One region of the Arthrobacter sp. FX8 genome, then DNA from elsewhere that is predicted to be linked to it. Evidence: predicted binding sites of a transcription regulator. Region 1 holds the regulator's gene; the other holds the start of a gene.

Region 1 (7,411 bases):
ACTGGCGGCACTCCCTCGAAACGGCGCTTTCCTACGGGCCGGACCACATCAGCGCCTACGCGCTGATCGTTGAGGAGGGCACCAAGCTGGCCGCGCAGATGCGCCGCGGCGAAGTCCCGGGAATCGACGACGACGACCACGCCGACAAGTACGAGCTCGCCGACCAGCTGATCACCGAAGCCGGACTTGGCTGGTACGAGGTCAGCAACTGGGCGCGGACTCCGGAGCAGGCCTGCCGCCACAACCTCGCATACTGGCGGGGTGACGACTGGTGGGGCATCGGCCCGGGCGCGCACTCACACATGGGCGGGGTCCGCTGGTGGAACGTCAAGCACCCGTCCGCTTACGCGAACCGGCTGTCGCAGGGGCTTTCGCCCGCCGCCGGCAGGGAAACCCTGGACGCGGAAACAAGGAACCTGGAGCGGGTCATGCTGGAGGCCCGCCTCCAGTCGGGACTGGATGTCTCAACGCTGAGTGCCGGGGGACGCCACGAGGTGGCTGGACTGATCGCAGCCGGCCTGGTTGATCCTGCTGCCGCATTCCGCGGACGCCTGGTCCTGACCCTCAAGGGCAGGCTCTTGGCAGACGCAGTAGTCCGCCGCATCCTGCCGGACTAGAGCCGGCCCGCGGGCAGTTGCCCTTACTTGATCCAGCGCAGGTTGTACTGGTAGCGGTGCGGCTGGCCCCGGTTGACGTGGATCCCTGCCGCGACGGAGAAGCACGTGAGCGCCACCCAGATCAGCGTGGCAATGACCGCGAAGATGTTCCCGACGTAGGGGACGAACACCAGGATGTTGGCCAGCACCGCGGCGATGGTGGGCGGCAGGCTGAAGTTCAGCGCTTCCTTGGATTCCTGGGCGGTAAATGGCCCGCGGTCACGGAAGATCAAGTAGATCAGCAGCGAGGGGACGCACCCCAGGATCCCGCCGAAGTGCGCCAGCGTCGCCCACTGGCGGTCTTCGCTGGCCGTAAGCGGCAGGGCGTTGGCGGGGACGCCATGGTACTCGGAACGGCCCTGGCCGTCCCTGTGATCACGTGCGTTTTCTGCCACAGTCTGTTCCTTCGAAGGTGCAAGTGGTGCTGACTACAATTCCGGCGCGGTGCGCAGTGCCTCAGGAAACAAGGAACCGCACTACCAAGAATACTGGTTCCCGGGACGCCGTCCGCCCTTCACGGCACGGTCAGGAAATCGATGACTTCCTCGACCCTGCCCAGCAGCGACGCTTCGAGGTCCGCGTACGTGCGCACGGCGCCCAGCAGCTTCTGCCATCCCAGGCCGACATCTTCCTTGGTGGCGTGGGGCCAGCCGAAGGCTTTCAGGATCCCCGTCTTCCAGTCCTGCCCGCGGGGCACGGCCGGCCATTTGTCGATGCCAAGGACAGCGGGCCGGATCGCCTGCCAGACGTCCACGTAGGGGTGACCGACGATCAGGACGTTGCCTGCGGCGCCCGGGGAGGCCATGACGGCATCCGCGATGCGGGACTCCTTGGAGTCAGGAACCAGGTGGTCCACCAGGACGCCAAGACGGCGGCCAGGCCCCGGCCTGAAGTCCGCGACGGCTGCGGCAAGGTCGTCAATGCCGTGCAGGGGCTCGACGACGATGCCCTCCACCCGGAGGTCGTCTCCCCAGACCTTTTCCACCAGTTCGGCGTCGTGCTTGCCTTCCACCCAGATCCGGCTGGCCTTGGCCACCTGGGCGCGTTGTCCGGCGACCCGAACGGACCCCGAGGCCGTCCTGCCCGCCGCGGGACCGGCAGCGGCCGGCCGGGGGGCGGGTGGCATCAGCCGGATCGGCCGGCCCTCCAGGAGGAAGCCGAACCCAAGGCGGAAGGAACGCGATTTTCCCCTGCGGTCCTCCAGCGCCACCACATGCATGCCGCCGGATTTCTCCACCCGGGTCACGGCACCCACCCAGCCCGACTGCACTTCCTCGAGCACCATGCCGCGCTCCACGGGGACCTCAGGCAGTTCCGTCCGGGCGGGAGCGGATATGCCGCGTGGGCCCCAGTTCCGGTAATCCATGGATTTGATCCGCCTAGCGCTAGTGTTCAACTCCGCAATTTCGCCCGGAGCGGTACCAATGCTAACAACGGGCCGAGGCATAATAGACTGTTAGCACTTAGGCATGTCGAGTGCTAACCCTGGGTTGCATCGGGAGGGGCATGCGCCCCGAACCATGGATGGAGGTGGAGAGTGAGCGAGCCACGCAAGCTGGAAGTACTGCGGGCCATCGTGGAGGACTACGTCCACTCCCGCGAGCCGGTTGGGTCCAAGGCCCTGGTGGAGCGGCATCATCTTGGTGTTTCCAGCGCCACCATCCGCAATGACATGGCCGCACTGGAGGACGAGGGGCTGATCACCGCCCCGCACACCAGTGCCGGCCGGATTCCCACGGACAAGGGCTACCGGCTCTTTGTGGACCAAATCTCGGCTGTCAAGCCGCTCTCGGCCGCCGAACGCCGCGCCATCCAGTCCCTGCTCGAAGGCGCGGACGACCTCGACGACGTGCTGGAGAGGACCGTCCGGCTGCTGTCGCAGCTGACCAACCAGGTTGCCGTGGTGCAGTATCCGCACCTGAGCAGGGCACTGGTCCGGCACATCGAATTCGTCCTGCTCGCCCCGCGCAAGGTCCTCGTCGTCCTGATCGCCAACAGCGGCAAGGTGGAGCAGCGGGTGATCGACGTCGGGCAGGACCTTGGCGACGACGCACTGGCCGAACTGCGCACCCGGTTCCTCGGTGCACTGGGCGGAACACCGCTGCGCCAACTGGCCCAGGCGCTGCCCGCCGTCGTCGCCGCCACCCCGCACCCGCAGCGGCAGGCGGCACACGCATTGGCGCTCGGACTGGAGGGCCTGGCGCAAAACAGCCGGGAGGACCGGATGGTCATGGCCGGCACCGCCAATCTGGCCAGGTCCAACGTCGACTTCCCCCTCAGCATCGGCCCGGTGCTCGAGGCGCTGGAGGAACAGGTGGTGATGCTGCGGCTGTTGAGCGAAATGGCCCAGGACCACCGCGGCGTCGCTGTCAGCATCGGACGGGAGAACCCGTACGACGGCCTTGCCGAGGCCTCCGTGGTGGCCACTGCCTACGGTCCGGACAGCTCGGCGAAAGTAGGCATCCTCGGGCCCACCCGGATGGATTACCCCACCACCATGGCCGCCGTCAGGGCAGTGGCGCGCTACCTTTCCAGGATTTTGGGGCCCTGACTCTTGGCCGCCGGAGCGCGCTTCGGCCGGAAAGCAAGAGCTGGGCCGCCCAACTGAACGCAGTACAACAAGGAAGAGATACGAACTTTGAGCAGCCACTATGACGTCCTTGGAGTCTCACCCGAAGCGACGGGTGAAGAAATCAAAAAGGCCTACCGCAAGCTGGCCCGCACCCTTCACCCGGACGTAAACCCCGGTGCGGACGCATCGGAACGGTTCAAGGCAGTAACTCACGCCTACGAGGTGCTTTCGGACCCCCAGAAGCGCCGGATCTACGACACCACCGGCAATGAGAACGGCACCGACAACGGTTTCGGCGGCGCAGGCTACGCGGGCCAGGGCTTCGCGTTCCAGGATATTTTCGACACCTTCTTCGGCGCCGGCGGCACGTCCGGTCCGGCTTCCCGTGTCCGCCGCGGCCAGGATGCCCTGATCAGCGTACGGATCGACCTCCGCGACGCCGTGTTCGGCGTGAACAAGAAACTCGAAGTGGACACCGCCGTGGTCTGCCCCACCTGTGACGGATCCTGTTGCCGCCCCGGCACCCATCCGGAACGCTGCGACATCTGCGGCGGCAGCGGACAGGTCCAGCGGGCCGTCCGCTCCATCCTCGGCCAGGTCATGACGGCCGCCCCCTGCGGCACCTGCGAAGGTTTCGGCACCGTCATCAAGGATCCCTGCAACGAGTGCAGCGGCCAGGGCCGTATCCGCAGCCGCCGGTCGCTGACCATCAAGGTCCCTGCCGGTGTGGCCACCGGAACCCGGATCCAGCTCTCCGGCCAGGGCGAGGCCGGCCCCGCGGGCGGTCCGGCCGGCGACCTGTACGTGGAGATCCGCGTCAACAATGACGCCACCTACGTGCGGGAGGGCGACGACCTGCACGCCACCCTGCACATCCCCATGACGGCAGCCGCCCTGGGCACGGATGTCAGCCTGGAAACCTTCGACGGCACGCAGGAGATCGACGTCAAGCCCGGTACCCAGTCGGGGGAGATCATCACCCTGCGCGGCCTCGGCGTCACCCACCTGAGGGGCTACGGCCGCGGCGACCTGAAGGTCCACCTCCAGGTGGACACCCCGGCCAAGCTCGACCCCGCGCAGGAGGACCTCCTGCGCCAACTGGCCAAGCTCCGTGGTGAACAGATCACCGAGGGCAAGCTCGCTGCCAGCGGCGGCATGTTCGCCAAGCTCCGGGACCGGCTCGGTAACCTGTAGCGGTGAGCAACCCCGTCTTCTTCACGCCCCCCGGTTCGCTGGCCGGGATGGCGGCCGGCCAACTCTTTGTCCTCGACGGGGCGGAGGCGCGGCATGCCGTCACCGTCAAACGGCTGTCTCCCGGCGAAGCGGTGGACATCGTCGACGGCGCCGGCACCCGGATGACCGGGAAGGTGGTGTCCGCCGCTCCCTCCGCACTCGAGGTGGAATGCGGGACGCTGACCGTCGAAGACAGGCCGGACGTCCGGCTGGTGCTGGTCCAGGCCCTCGCCAAGGGGGACCGCGACGAGCTGGCCATCGAGACGGCCACGGAACTGGGCATCGACGCCGTCATACCCTGGCAGTCCGAACGGTCAATCGTCCGCTGGAAGGGCGACCGCGCAGCCCGGGCCCATGCCAAATGGGAATCCTCCGTGGCCGCGGCCGCCAAGCAGGCACGGCGCGCCTGGATCCCCGAAGTGCGGTCCGCCGTCGACACTGCCGGGCTTTCCGCTGCCGTGGAAGCTGCCGACCTCGCTGTCATCCTGCATGAGGACGCCGTTCGGCCGCTGCGCACCGTCCTTGAAGCATGGCAAGGGAAAGCAGGCTCCGGACCCCGGGAAATCCTGCTCATCGTCGGTCCGGAGGGCGGCATCAGCCAGCGGGAGGTAACCAAACTCTGCGATAAGGGCGCCGTGACCGCCCTCCTGGGGCACCATGTCCTGCGGTCCTCCACAGCCGGCCCGGCCGCCGTCGTGCTTGCCAGCGACGTCCTTGGCCGGTGGACGGCTACCGGACCTTAAAGGACCTCGTGTCCTCGTTCCGGTCCGGTTCCCCGCCGGAGCCGGCCTGGGCCACCCGCAGCATGTAATCGCCCGGCGGAAGGTTCAGGGCCAGGGTGAAGACGCCGGCCTGCCCCTGTTCGGACGCAGCCGTGGTTTCACCCGCCAGGAACGGTGCTTTGCTGCCGCCGTCCGTAGACTGCAGGATCTGCCAGCGGAGCTTCGCCCCGGGCGATGTGCTGCGGCCGGTGATCTTCACGCTCCCGCCGGGCACTTCGGCGTTCTCCTGGGGATCAATGATCCAGACGGGCGCCACCAGGCCCGCGGCGCGGGTCATCAGGGCCCCGAGCTGCACTTTGCCGAAGGCCACGTAGTCCGTGTGGCCGTCCACGAGGATCCGGACCCGGATCTGCTGGCCGGTGTCGATCAGGCCCGAACTGGCGGCGGCAGCGGTTGCCGTGTAGATCAGCTGCTGGATGGCCCGGGCAGCCATGTCGGCATCGAGGTTGCTGTTGAAAGCGTCCGAGGAGACGTCGACGGTGATGACGTCCTTGCCGGAGATTGAGGTGGCAAGTTTGTCCGGGTTCTGCCAGGGCGTGAAGAAGTCAGGGTCCAGCGGCTTCTCGGACATCATGGCCCGCAGGGCGCGGGTGACCGGGTTCTCCTGTTCAGGGACGTCGCGGAATTCCCGGTAAAGAAAGATGTTCCCGCCGCTGCGGCCGATCCAGTAGACCGGCGCCTTGTTGGAGGACTGTGCGGTTTCCAGCGGGGCGCTGGTGGACAGCGTGTCCGGCATGGTGCCGCCCGTTGCCGGCACCGAGGCGATGGTGCCGGTGGGTGAGGGGCCGCCCTCGGCCGTGCAGCCCGCAAGGACCGGAATCAGGACCAGGATTCCTGCAAGGACGGCGGGGCGCAGACGGCCCATCGGTCGTCCTGCCCTTTCGGGCGCAGAGGTTTCCGGCACTGTCCTGCCCTTGTCCTTTCCTGGCGTGGCGGGCCGATCCCCCTGGCGGCCTGGTGTTCCAGCAGATGCTGGATTTCCAGCATTGCACAGCGGCGCGGCCGCCCAGCCGCTCTTTGCCTCCGCGGGCACAACTGCAACGGGAACGATATGAGGCCGATATGAAGTTGATACCTAAGGACGTCCCGGCACCCTCCGGACGGGTTGCAGCCGCTGCTCCATGGCGGCCTGGTATCCGGCCCGGCCCCGCGCTGGCGTAAGATAAAGGGATCGCTGGGGCCAGGAGCACCGTCCAACGGGCGCCGGCATCAGCGAACGCAAACATTGATGTCGATCTTCGAGGGGACCACGGGCCTGCGGGCCAGCACCATGACTGAATCAGCAAATGGTAAGCGCCGGCTCAATACGGGTGAAGGCAGTCCGGGTGAATTCCCGCACTCCCTGCCCGGCACCCGGACTGAAGTAGTCCTCTTTGAGAACTCCGACCAGATGGTTCAATCACTCGGCAGCCATGACGAGGCGTTGCGGTTCATCGAAGAGCAGTTCCCCGCCGTCAACTTCCATGCCCGGGGTAATGAACTGTCCATCAACGGCCCCGCCGGTGATGTTCCCCGGATCATGCGGCTCCTGCAGGAAGTCCGTGGCCTGGTGGCCCGCGGCACGGTTATCACTCCTGCTGTGCTGCAGCAGCTGGTGTCCCTCCTGCGCACGCAGTCACTGCAGAATCCCGTGGATGTGCTCACCCACGACATCCTCTCCAGCCGCGGCAGGACCATCCGGCCCAAGACGCTGAACCAGAAGAACTATGTTGACGCCATCGACGCCAACACCGTGATCTTCGGCATTGGTCCGGCCGGCACCGGCAAGACGTACCTGGCGATGGCAAAAGCCGTCCAGGCGCTGCAGCAAAAAGAGGTCAGCCGGATCATCCTGACCCGCCCCGCGGTGGAAGCGGGGAGCGGCTTGGTTTCCTCCCCGGCACGCTCAGCGACAAGATCGACCCCTACCTCCGGCCGCTCTACGACGCCCTGCACGACATGATGGACCCCGAATCCATTCCGCGCCTGATGGCGGCCGGCACCATTGAAGTGGCACCCCTGGCCTACATGCGCGGCCGGACGCTTAACGACGCCTTCATCATCCTTGACGAGGCGCAGAACACCACGCCGGAACAGATGAAGATGTTCCTCACCCGGCTCGGTTTCGGATCCAAGATGGTGGTCACCGGAGACGTCACCCAGGTGGACCTGCCGTTTGGGACGCGTTC
Region 2 (7,411 bases), 1.4 Mb from region 1:
CTTGCCCTCCACTCCCTGCAGGGCCGCGGCCCAGTCCGGCGCCATGAGCTCCGCCAGGGGCAGGTCAGCCAGGTCAGCGAAGCGGGTGCCGTCCGCCGGGTCCTGCTGCAGCTCGAACAGCGCATCCGATTCAAACATCGTTCCATTCTTGCAGGCCATCGGGGGACGCCCGCCCGCGGCACCGGGCCGGTGCAGGCGCGGGGCGCGGGGCGCGAATGACACCGGTGTTATTCGACCGGTAGCATGGGGTTAAGACATTTACCGTAACCAGCGAAGGAGTGTGCCGTGGCGGAACCGGCCCGGGAACACCTGCCGGAGCAGGATCCACGGAAGTCCCTTTTGGCGGATTTCACCCTCCGTGAGTCCTCCCTCTCCGAGCGCGAACAGCAGATGCTGGCCCTGGAACGGCAATGGTGGAAGTACGCAGGGGCCAAGGAGCAGGCCATCCGCGACCTCTTTGACCTCTCCGCGACCCATTACTACCAGCTCCTGAACGCACTGATCGACCGCGAGGATGCGCTGGCACACGATCCCATGCTGGTGAAGAGATTGCGTAGACTACGTACGTCGCGCCACCGTGCGCGCACTGCCCGGCGCCTGGGATCCGACGCTTAACAACCCCCAGGCCGGGACAACAGCCGCAATCAACAAGGATGTCCTTCCACCATGACCAGATACGCCCGCGATGAATTCGACAAGGTCCCGGAGACCGCGTCGCGACAAGGTGTCCACCGGACGGCCTCGGCCCCGTCCCGGGTGCGGCTGTGGCCCATCCTGGTAGTGGGGATGGCGGCCCTTGCCATAGGGCTGGTGTCCTTCCTGATCCTTCCCAAGATGGGATTCAGCGCCACCGCGAGCCAGGCATCGGCGAGCGTGGAGTCAGCTCCGCTGGCCGGAACCGGAACCACCCCATCGGCCACGCAGGCATCCGCGCCTCCTGCTTCGCCGTCTCCGTCTGCTTCGTCTGAACCAACCCAAAGCCGTGACCCGGAGCCCCAGGCCACACCTTCCGCCACCCGGGAGGCAGCCGTCGACAGGACGCAGGCAGTGGCGGTTTACAACGCGGCAGGCACGGCAGGGCTGGCCAGCCGGGTGGCCGGAACCGTCCAGGCGGACGGATGGCGCCTCGGCCAGGTAGGCAACTGGTCCGGCGCCCCGCAAAAATCCTCCGTGATCTTCTACTCCGGCCCCCAGCAACTGGCAAACGCACAGGCGCTTGCCGGGCTGCTCAACATCCCCACCGTGGTGAACAGCGCCGAATTCCAGATGCCGCTCGTGGTGGTGCTTGGCCCCGGATACCGCTAGCCGCACCCGCTCCGCCCACGGCTGCATAACCCCAACGGAAAGAGTTGTTCATCATGGCACTGGGAACCGTCAAATGGTTCAACGCTGAAAAGGGCTATGGCTTCATCACCGTTGACGGCTCCGGTGATGACGTTTTTGTCCACTGGTCCGCGATCCAGGGGAGGGCTACCGCGCACTGGATGAGGGGCAGAGGGTGCAGCTGGAAGTCGGGGAGGGCGAAAAAGGTCCCCAGGCAGAAAACGTCCGGCCCGCCCAGTGATGCCGTTTTACCGTTCCCCAGTCCGCGGCCGAGCGGCGCTGGCTGTTTCCCTGGGGGCAGTCCTCGCGGTCACAGCATGTTCGGGCGCCGGCGGCAACGCCAGGGTGGACCCGGTCGAAGCCTCCGGCGATGGCGTCCTCCGGGTGGGCCTGATCCTGGACAACACCGGCGGCAATGCCTTCCTTAATGCGCCCCAGCTGGCGGCCGCCGAGCTGGCCATCCAGGAAATCAACGCCGCCGGCGGACACAAAGGCCGGCCGGTGGAGCTGCTGCCGGCGCATCCGGACCAGGAAGCCGCAGGCCAGGCCAAGGACCTGGTGGCCGCCAGGGCGGACGTGGTCATTGGACCCACCGATTCCAGCCACGCGGCCGCCGCCGTGGACATCCTGTCCCACGCACGCATACCCCTCATCTCGCCGGCCAACACCGCTGCCGCCCTCTCCGGGATCGACAGCGGAGGCTACTACTTCCGCACGGCCGCGGCCGACGTCGCGCAAGGTCCTGTGCTGGCCAAACTCGCCAAGGACGCCGGGGCCGCCAGCATCACCGTGGTGTACCAGGAAGGTGCCTACGGCAAGGACCTGTCGGCTGCCGTCACGAAAGCCGCGCAACAGTCCGGCCTGACGGTCCTGCCCGGAGCCGCCTTCAAGCCCGGCGCCGCCGCCGAAGCCGCACGCTCCGCAGCCAAGGCCAGCCCTGACGCCGTGGTCCTGGTTGCCCGGGAAGGGGCGCAGGGCGCGTTGGCCGAGCTGAACAACTCCGGCCTCAGGGGTTCAAAAATTCTCCTCAGCGATGGCGCCTTTGCCCGCTACGGATCAGGGCTCCCCTCCCGGGCCCTGGACGGCGCCCGCGCCGTCGTCCCGGGCCAACTGCCCACCGCCGCCTTCCAGGGAAAGCTCCTGGCCGTTGATCCTTCCCTGAAGGACGTCTCGTATGCTGCTGAAACCTACGACGCCGTTACCCTGGCGGCCCTGGCGGCGGCAAGGGCCCAGGACGATGCCGGACGCTCCATCGCCGCCAACCTGGTTCCGGTTTCGGGTGGCGCCGCATCAGGCAGGACCACATCCCAGGGGATGCCCTCCGCAGGGACACCTGCCCCGGGGGCAACGGCCCCGCCCGCCCCGTGCCTGACGTACAAGGAGTGCCTGGGCGGCCTTGCTGCCAATCCGGACATCAATTACGACGGCGAGTCAGGACCGGTTGCCTTCGACGCCAACGGGGATATCACCACCGCCGTTTTCTCCGTATTCACCTACGGCCCGGAGAACAACCCCACCCCCACCGGCCGGGAGACGGCCGGACATTCAAGCTGATCGCCCTGGGCGAAGCCGCTGCCCCTACCCGCCCGTCCGGCGTCTTTTCGCTTGCACTCTCACCTGGGGAGTGCTAATTATTGAGTTAGCACTCTGACGTACCGACTGCTAAAGCAAAGCCTGGTTCCGGCCGGCGGCGCGGGGCACCGGACGAGGAGCGAAAGAAACACCTCACTTCAGTGAGATCCCCTCCCGGAGGCATACAGAGGCCGCCGTCAAAGGATCGTCCGTCGCGGGCACTGCAGCGAAGGTTCATTCTTAACGACTGTCCCGAAAGGACTACTGCCGTTATGGCCAAGATCATTGCATTTGATGAAGAGGCACGCCGCGGCCTTGAGCGTGGCCTGAACACCCTCGCCGACGCCGTTAAGGTCACCCTCGGCCCGCGTGGACGCAACGTCGTCCTCGAAAAGAAGTGGGGCGCCCCCACGATCACCAACGATGGTGTTTCCATCGCCAAGGAGATCGAGCTGGACGATCCTTACGAGAAGATCGGCGCTGAGCTGGTCAAGGAAGTTGCCAAGAAGACCGACGATGTTGCCGGCGACGGCACCACCACGGCCACCGTCCTGGCACAGGCCCTGGTCAAGGAAGGCCTGCGCAACGTTGCCGCCGGCGCCGACCCGCTGTCCCTCAAGCGCGGCATCGAGAAGGCCGTCGAGGCTGTCACCCGCGAACTCCTGGCTTCCGCCAAGGAAATCGAAACCAAGGAAGAGATCGCGGCCACCGCCTCCATCTCCGCCGGTGACGACGAAATCGGTGCCCTCATCGCCGAAGCCCTGGACAAGGTGGGCAAGGAAGGCGTTATCACGGTCGAGGAGTCCAACACCTTCGGCCTGGAGCTCGAGCTCACCGAAGGCATGCGCTTCGACAAGGGCTACATCTCCGCCTACTTCGTCACGGACGCCGAGCGCCAGGAAACGGTCCTTGAGGATCCGTACATCCTGATCGTCAACTCCAAGATCTCCAACGTCAAGGAACTGGTTGCTGTCCTGGAAAAGGTCATGCAGTCCAACAAGCCGCTGCTGATCATTGCCGAGGACATCGAGGGCGAGGCCCTGGCCACCCTGATCGTCAACAAGATCCGTGGCACCTTCAAGTCTGTCGCCGTCAAGGCTCCGGGCTTCGGCGACCGCCGCAAGGCCCAGCTGGCCGACATCGCCGTCCTCACCGGCGGCCAGGTCATCTCCGAAGAGGTTGGACTCAAGCTGGAGAACGCCGGCCTGGAACTCCTGGGCCAGGCCCGCAAGGTTGTTGTCACCAAGGACGAGACCACCATCGTTGAAGGTGCCGGCGACGCCGACCAGATCGCCGGCCGCGTTTCCCAGATCCGCGCCGAGATTGAGAATTCGGACTCCGACTACGACCGCGAGAAGCTGCAGGAGCGGCTGGCCAAGCTGGCCGGCGGCGTTGCAGTCATCAAGGCCGGTGCCGCCACCGAGGTTGAGCTCAAGGAGCGCAAGCACCGCATCGAGGACGCAGTCCGCAACGCCAAGGCTGCAGTTGAAGAAGGCATCGTGGCCGGTGGCGGCGTGGCCCTCATCCAGGCCGGTGCCAAGGCATTCGCCAACCTGCAGCTCTCCGGCGACGAAGCAACCGGCGCCAACATCGTCCGCGTTGCCATCGACGCCCCGCTGAAGCAGATCGCCTTCAACGCCGGCCTCGAGCCGGGCGTCGTGGTGGACAAGGTCCGCGGCCTGCCCGCAGGCCACGGCCTGAACGCAGCCACCGGCGAATACGTCGACCTGCTGGCTGCCGGCGTCAACGACCCCGTCAAGGTAACCCGCTCTGCCCTGCAGAACGCGGCTTCCATCGCTGGCCTCTTCCTCACCACCGAAGCAGTGGTGGCTGACAAGCCGGAGAAGAACGCCGCCCCCGCAGGCGGAGACGACATGGGCGGCATGGGAGGCATGGGCGGCTTCTAAGCCCTCCTGCCGGGACCTCTCCCGCCAACCGCAAAGTGCGGCCCCCTCGTTTGCGAGGGGGCCGCACTTTGTGCCGGAGGTTTTGTTCCCGGCCACGGATGCGGCCTGTGCCGGCTTGGCCGCCTGGACAAGGAGCTGTGGGACGGGAGTTACTTCCGGGCCGAATCCAGCATCCCCTGGACTTCCTTCTTGAAGGCTTCCGCCGCGGCCTGCGGGGTCATCCGGTCGTACAGCACTTCATCCGTGTACCTCCTGATGACGTTCTGGACGCTCCCTGCACCCACGGGCGGGACAGGCGGTGCGTCCTTGATGTCCGGGGCTATGTCCTTCAGGAATCCAACCACGGTGGTGTCAGCCGGCTTAAGCTGCGGGGTGATGCCCGAAACGATGTCCGGATTGGTGGGGACGCCCCTGTCGGTCATCAGGATGGCACCCGCCTCCGGACTGTTGGTGAGGTAGTTGATGAACTCCGCGGCCTGCTGGGAATGCTTCGAACGGGAGGATGCAGACCAGAACATGGTGGGCTTGTAGTACATGCCATTGCCGGCCGAGGCGCCGTCGACGCTGGGGGCCCGCAGTATCTTTATGCTGCTGCCGGTGGTGGCTTCAAGGGAACCAAGCTGGTTGGTCCACCACCAGGCCATGGCCACCCGGTTTGTTCCGAACAGGCTTTCCTCCAGTCCTGCCCCTGCATCCTCGGTTGCCACGGTGGCCGCGGGGCTGGCCTTGGAGTCGCGCTGTTCCTTGATCCGTTCCCAGAAGGACGCTGCAGTCGCGGCTTCAAAGTCGAGCTTGCCGTCCCCTGAGTACAGATTCTCGCCGTGCTGGCGCAGCCAGATGATCAGGTCGGCTTCGTTGCTGCCATAAGCGGCCCCGTAACTCTTCCCGTCACCTGCTGCGCTGATCTTCGCCGCCGTGTCCACGAAGTCTTTCCACGTCCAGATCTTGTCGTCCGGCACGGGCACTCCCGCTGCCTGGAACACTTTCGTGTTGGCCATGATGACATAGGCGTTCCGGCTTGTGCTCAGCCCGTACTGGGCGCCGCCGTACTGGCCCGACGCAAGCGCTTCCTTGTCCAGTTTTGAGGTATCGATGCCGTTTTGCCTGGACAGGTCCATCAGCGCCCCGCGGCCGCCGTATTCGGCGATGTATTTCTGGTCCATCTGGATGACGTCGGGCGCATCGTTGGCGGCGGTCTTCGTTGCCAGCTTGTCCCAGTAGCTGGACCATTCTCCCGGCTCCGCTTTGATCTTGATGTTCGGGTGCGATGCCTCAAAGGCCGCGATGACCTTGTTTGTCTGTGCGTTCAGGTATTCATTGCCCCACCAGGCGAACCGCAAGGTCACCTGGCCGTTGTCGCCTGAACCGCCGGGGGCCCCGCAGCCGGTGGCCAGGATGGAGAGTGCCAGCGCGGCCGCGCCCAGCTGGAAGCGGCGCCGGCTTACGACTGGAATCGTCATTGATGTTCCTTCCGGATGGGCTCCTTGTGCGCCGGGGTCGCCGTGATGCGCTGACCGGCGAAGATCAGAAACCGTTTTCTCGAGTGATGAAGTGATTGTGTCGCGCCCGGCATGCTCACGTCAAGAAGTTTCGGTAAGCGTTTTCCCGACCCCTGTCGCTTCGGCCGTCAAAGTTGCGCTTACGACCATTCGCACAGCCCACTGCCGGCGCGCCGGAAGGGGTGCGGCAGCTCGCCCAGGCTGGGATGCTGTGGCGTCGGTCCAATGTCGATGGCTTCTGGCAGGATGGTTTGGTGACGATTACTGCAGCGGCTGATGGTTCGGCCTTGGGAAATCCCGGTCCGGCCGGCTGGGCCTGGTATGTGAATGACGATTGCTGGCGGGCCGGGGGCTGGCCGCACGGGACCAACAACCAGGGTGAGCTGATGGCTGTCCTTGACCTCCTGCGCGCCACCGCCCACCTGCCCGGTGAGGACCTGCGCATCCTTTGCGACAGCCAGTACGTGATCAACTCAATTACCAAATGGATGCCGGGCTGGAAGCGCAAGGGCTGGCGCAAGGCAGACGGAAAACCCGTCCTGAACGTGGAACTGTTGAAGGAACTCGACCGCGAGCTGGCCGGCCGGGTTTACACATTTGAGTGGGTCAAGGGCCACGCCGGCCATGAGCTGAACGAGGCTGCGGACGAACGGGCCAGGGCCGCGGCAACGGCGTACCAGCAGGGCGTGGCAGCCAGGTCCGGGCCCGGGTTCCCCGGCGGACACCACCCTGGCGCGCACCACGCAGCTGCACACCACGCAGCCGAACACCAACCTGCTGCGACCCCATCCGGCTCCGGACATGCCGCCGACGGGCAGCCCTCCGGTATTGGCTTCCCGCCCGCCACCCTGGACATCCCGACCGCTGCTCCTGGGCGCCCGGTACCAGGGGCCGGCGGTGGCGCACCGGCAGCGGGCGCCGGCAGGCCGCGCGCCACCCCTGAACCGCTCCCGGCCTTCGATGAACTTGACCTGTTCAGCGAACTGGACAGCGACGCCCTTGACATGGCCGAGGCAACGCAACAGGCCGGCGCCATCCCGCCTGAGGCGCTGGTGGAAGAGCTCGAACGTGAGCTGCTGGGCCCACTGGTGCGGGGGGATATCGGCCGGA

What was found. The regulator HrcA, encoded in region 1, represses chaperone genes, less so after heat shock. The targets are predictions, from matches to a motif close to TTNGCACTCGNNNNNNNCGAGTGCNAA.
Region 2: groL (chaperonin GroEL) is a predicted target of HrcA. The motif match lies at 2,963-2,989, and genes of this name have one in related genera.

Annotation. Positions count from the first base shown of each region.
Region 1 covers NZ_CP113505.1:1,590,753-1,598,163, reverse strand. Annotated here, with positions in the region: gene hemW (radical SAM family heme chaperone HemW) at 1-617, shown strand, start outside; gene OUO20_RS07235 (DUF4870 domain-containing protein) at 641-1,051, opposite strand; gene OUO20_RS07230 (DUF3097 domain-containing protein) at 1,171-2,022, opposite strand; gene hrcA (heat-inducible transcriptional repressor HrcA) at 2,194-3,207, shown strand; gene dnaJ (molecular chaperone DnaJ) at 3,295-4,422, shown strand; gene OUO20_RS07215 (16S rRNA (uracil(1498)-N(3))-methyltransferase) at 4,425-5,204, shown strand; gene OUO20_RS07210 (GerMN domain-containing protein) at 5,191-6,108, opposite strand; partial or broken gene OUO20_RS07205 (PhoH family protein) at 6,472-7,411, shown strand, end outside.
Region 2 covers NZ_CP113505.1:155,021-162,431, forward strand. Annotated here, with positions in the region: gene OUO20_RS00655 (uracil-DNA glycosylase) at 1-138, opposite strand, end outside; gene OUO20_RS00660 (DUF3263 domain-containing protein) at 286-615, shown strand; gene OUO20_RS00665 (LytR C-terminal domain-containing protein) at 667-1,305, shown strand; partial or broken gene OUO20_RS00670 (cold-shock protein) at 1,359-1,564, shown strand; gene OUO20_RS00675 (ABC transporter substrate-binding protein) at 1,564-2,877, shown strand; gene groL (chaperonin GroEL) at 3,168-4,802, shown strand; gene OUO20_RS00685 (ABC transporter substrate-binding protein) at 4,952-6,262, opposite strand; gene OUO20_RS00690 (ribonuclease HI family protein) at 6,556-7,411, shown strand, end outside.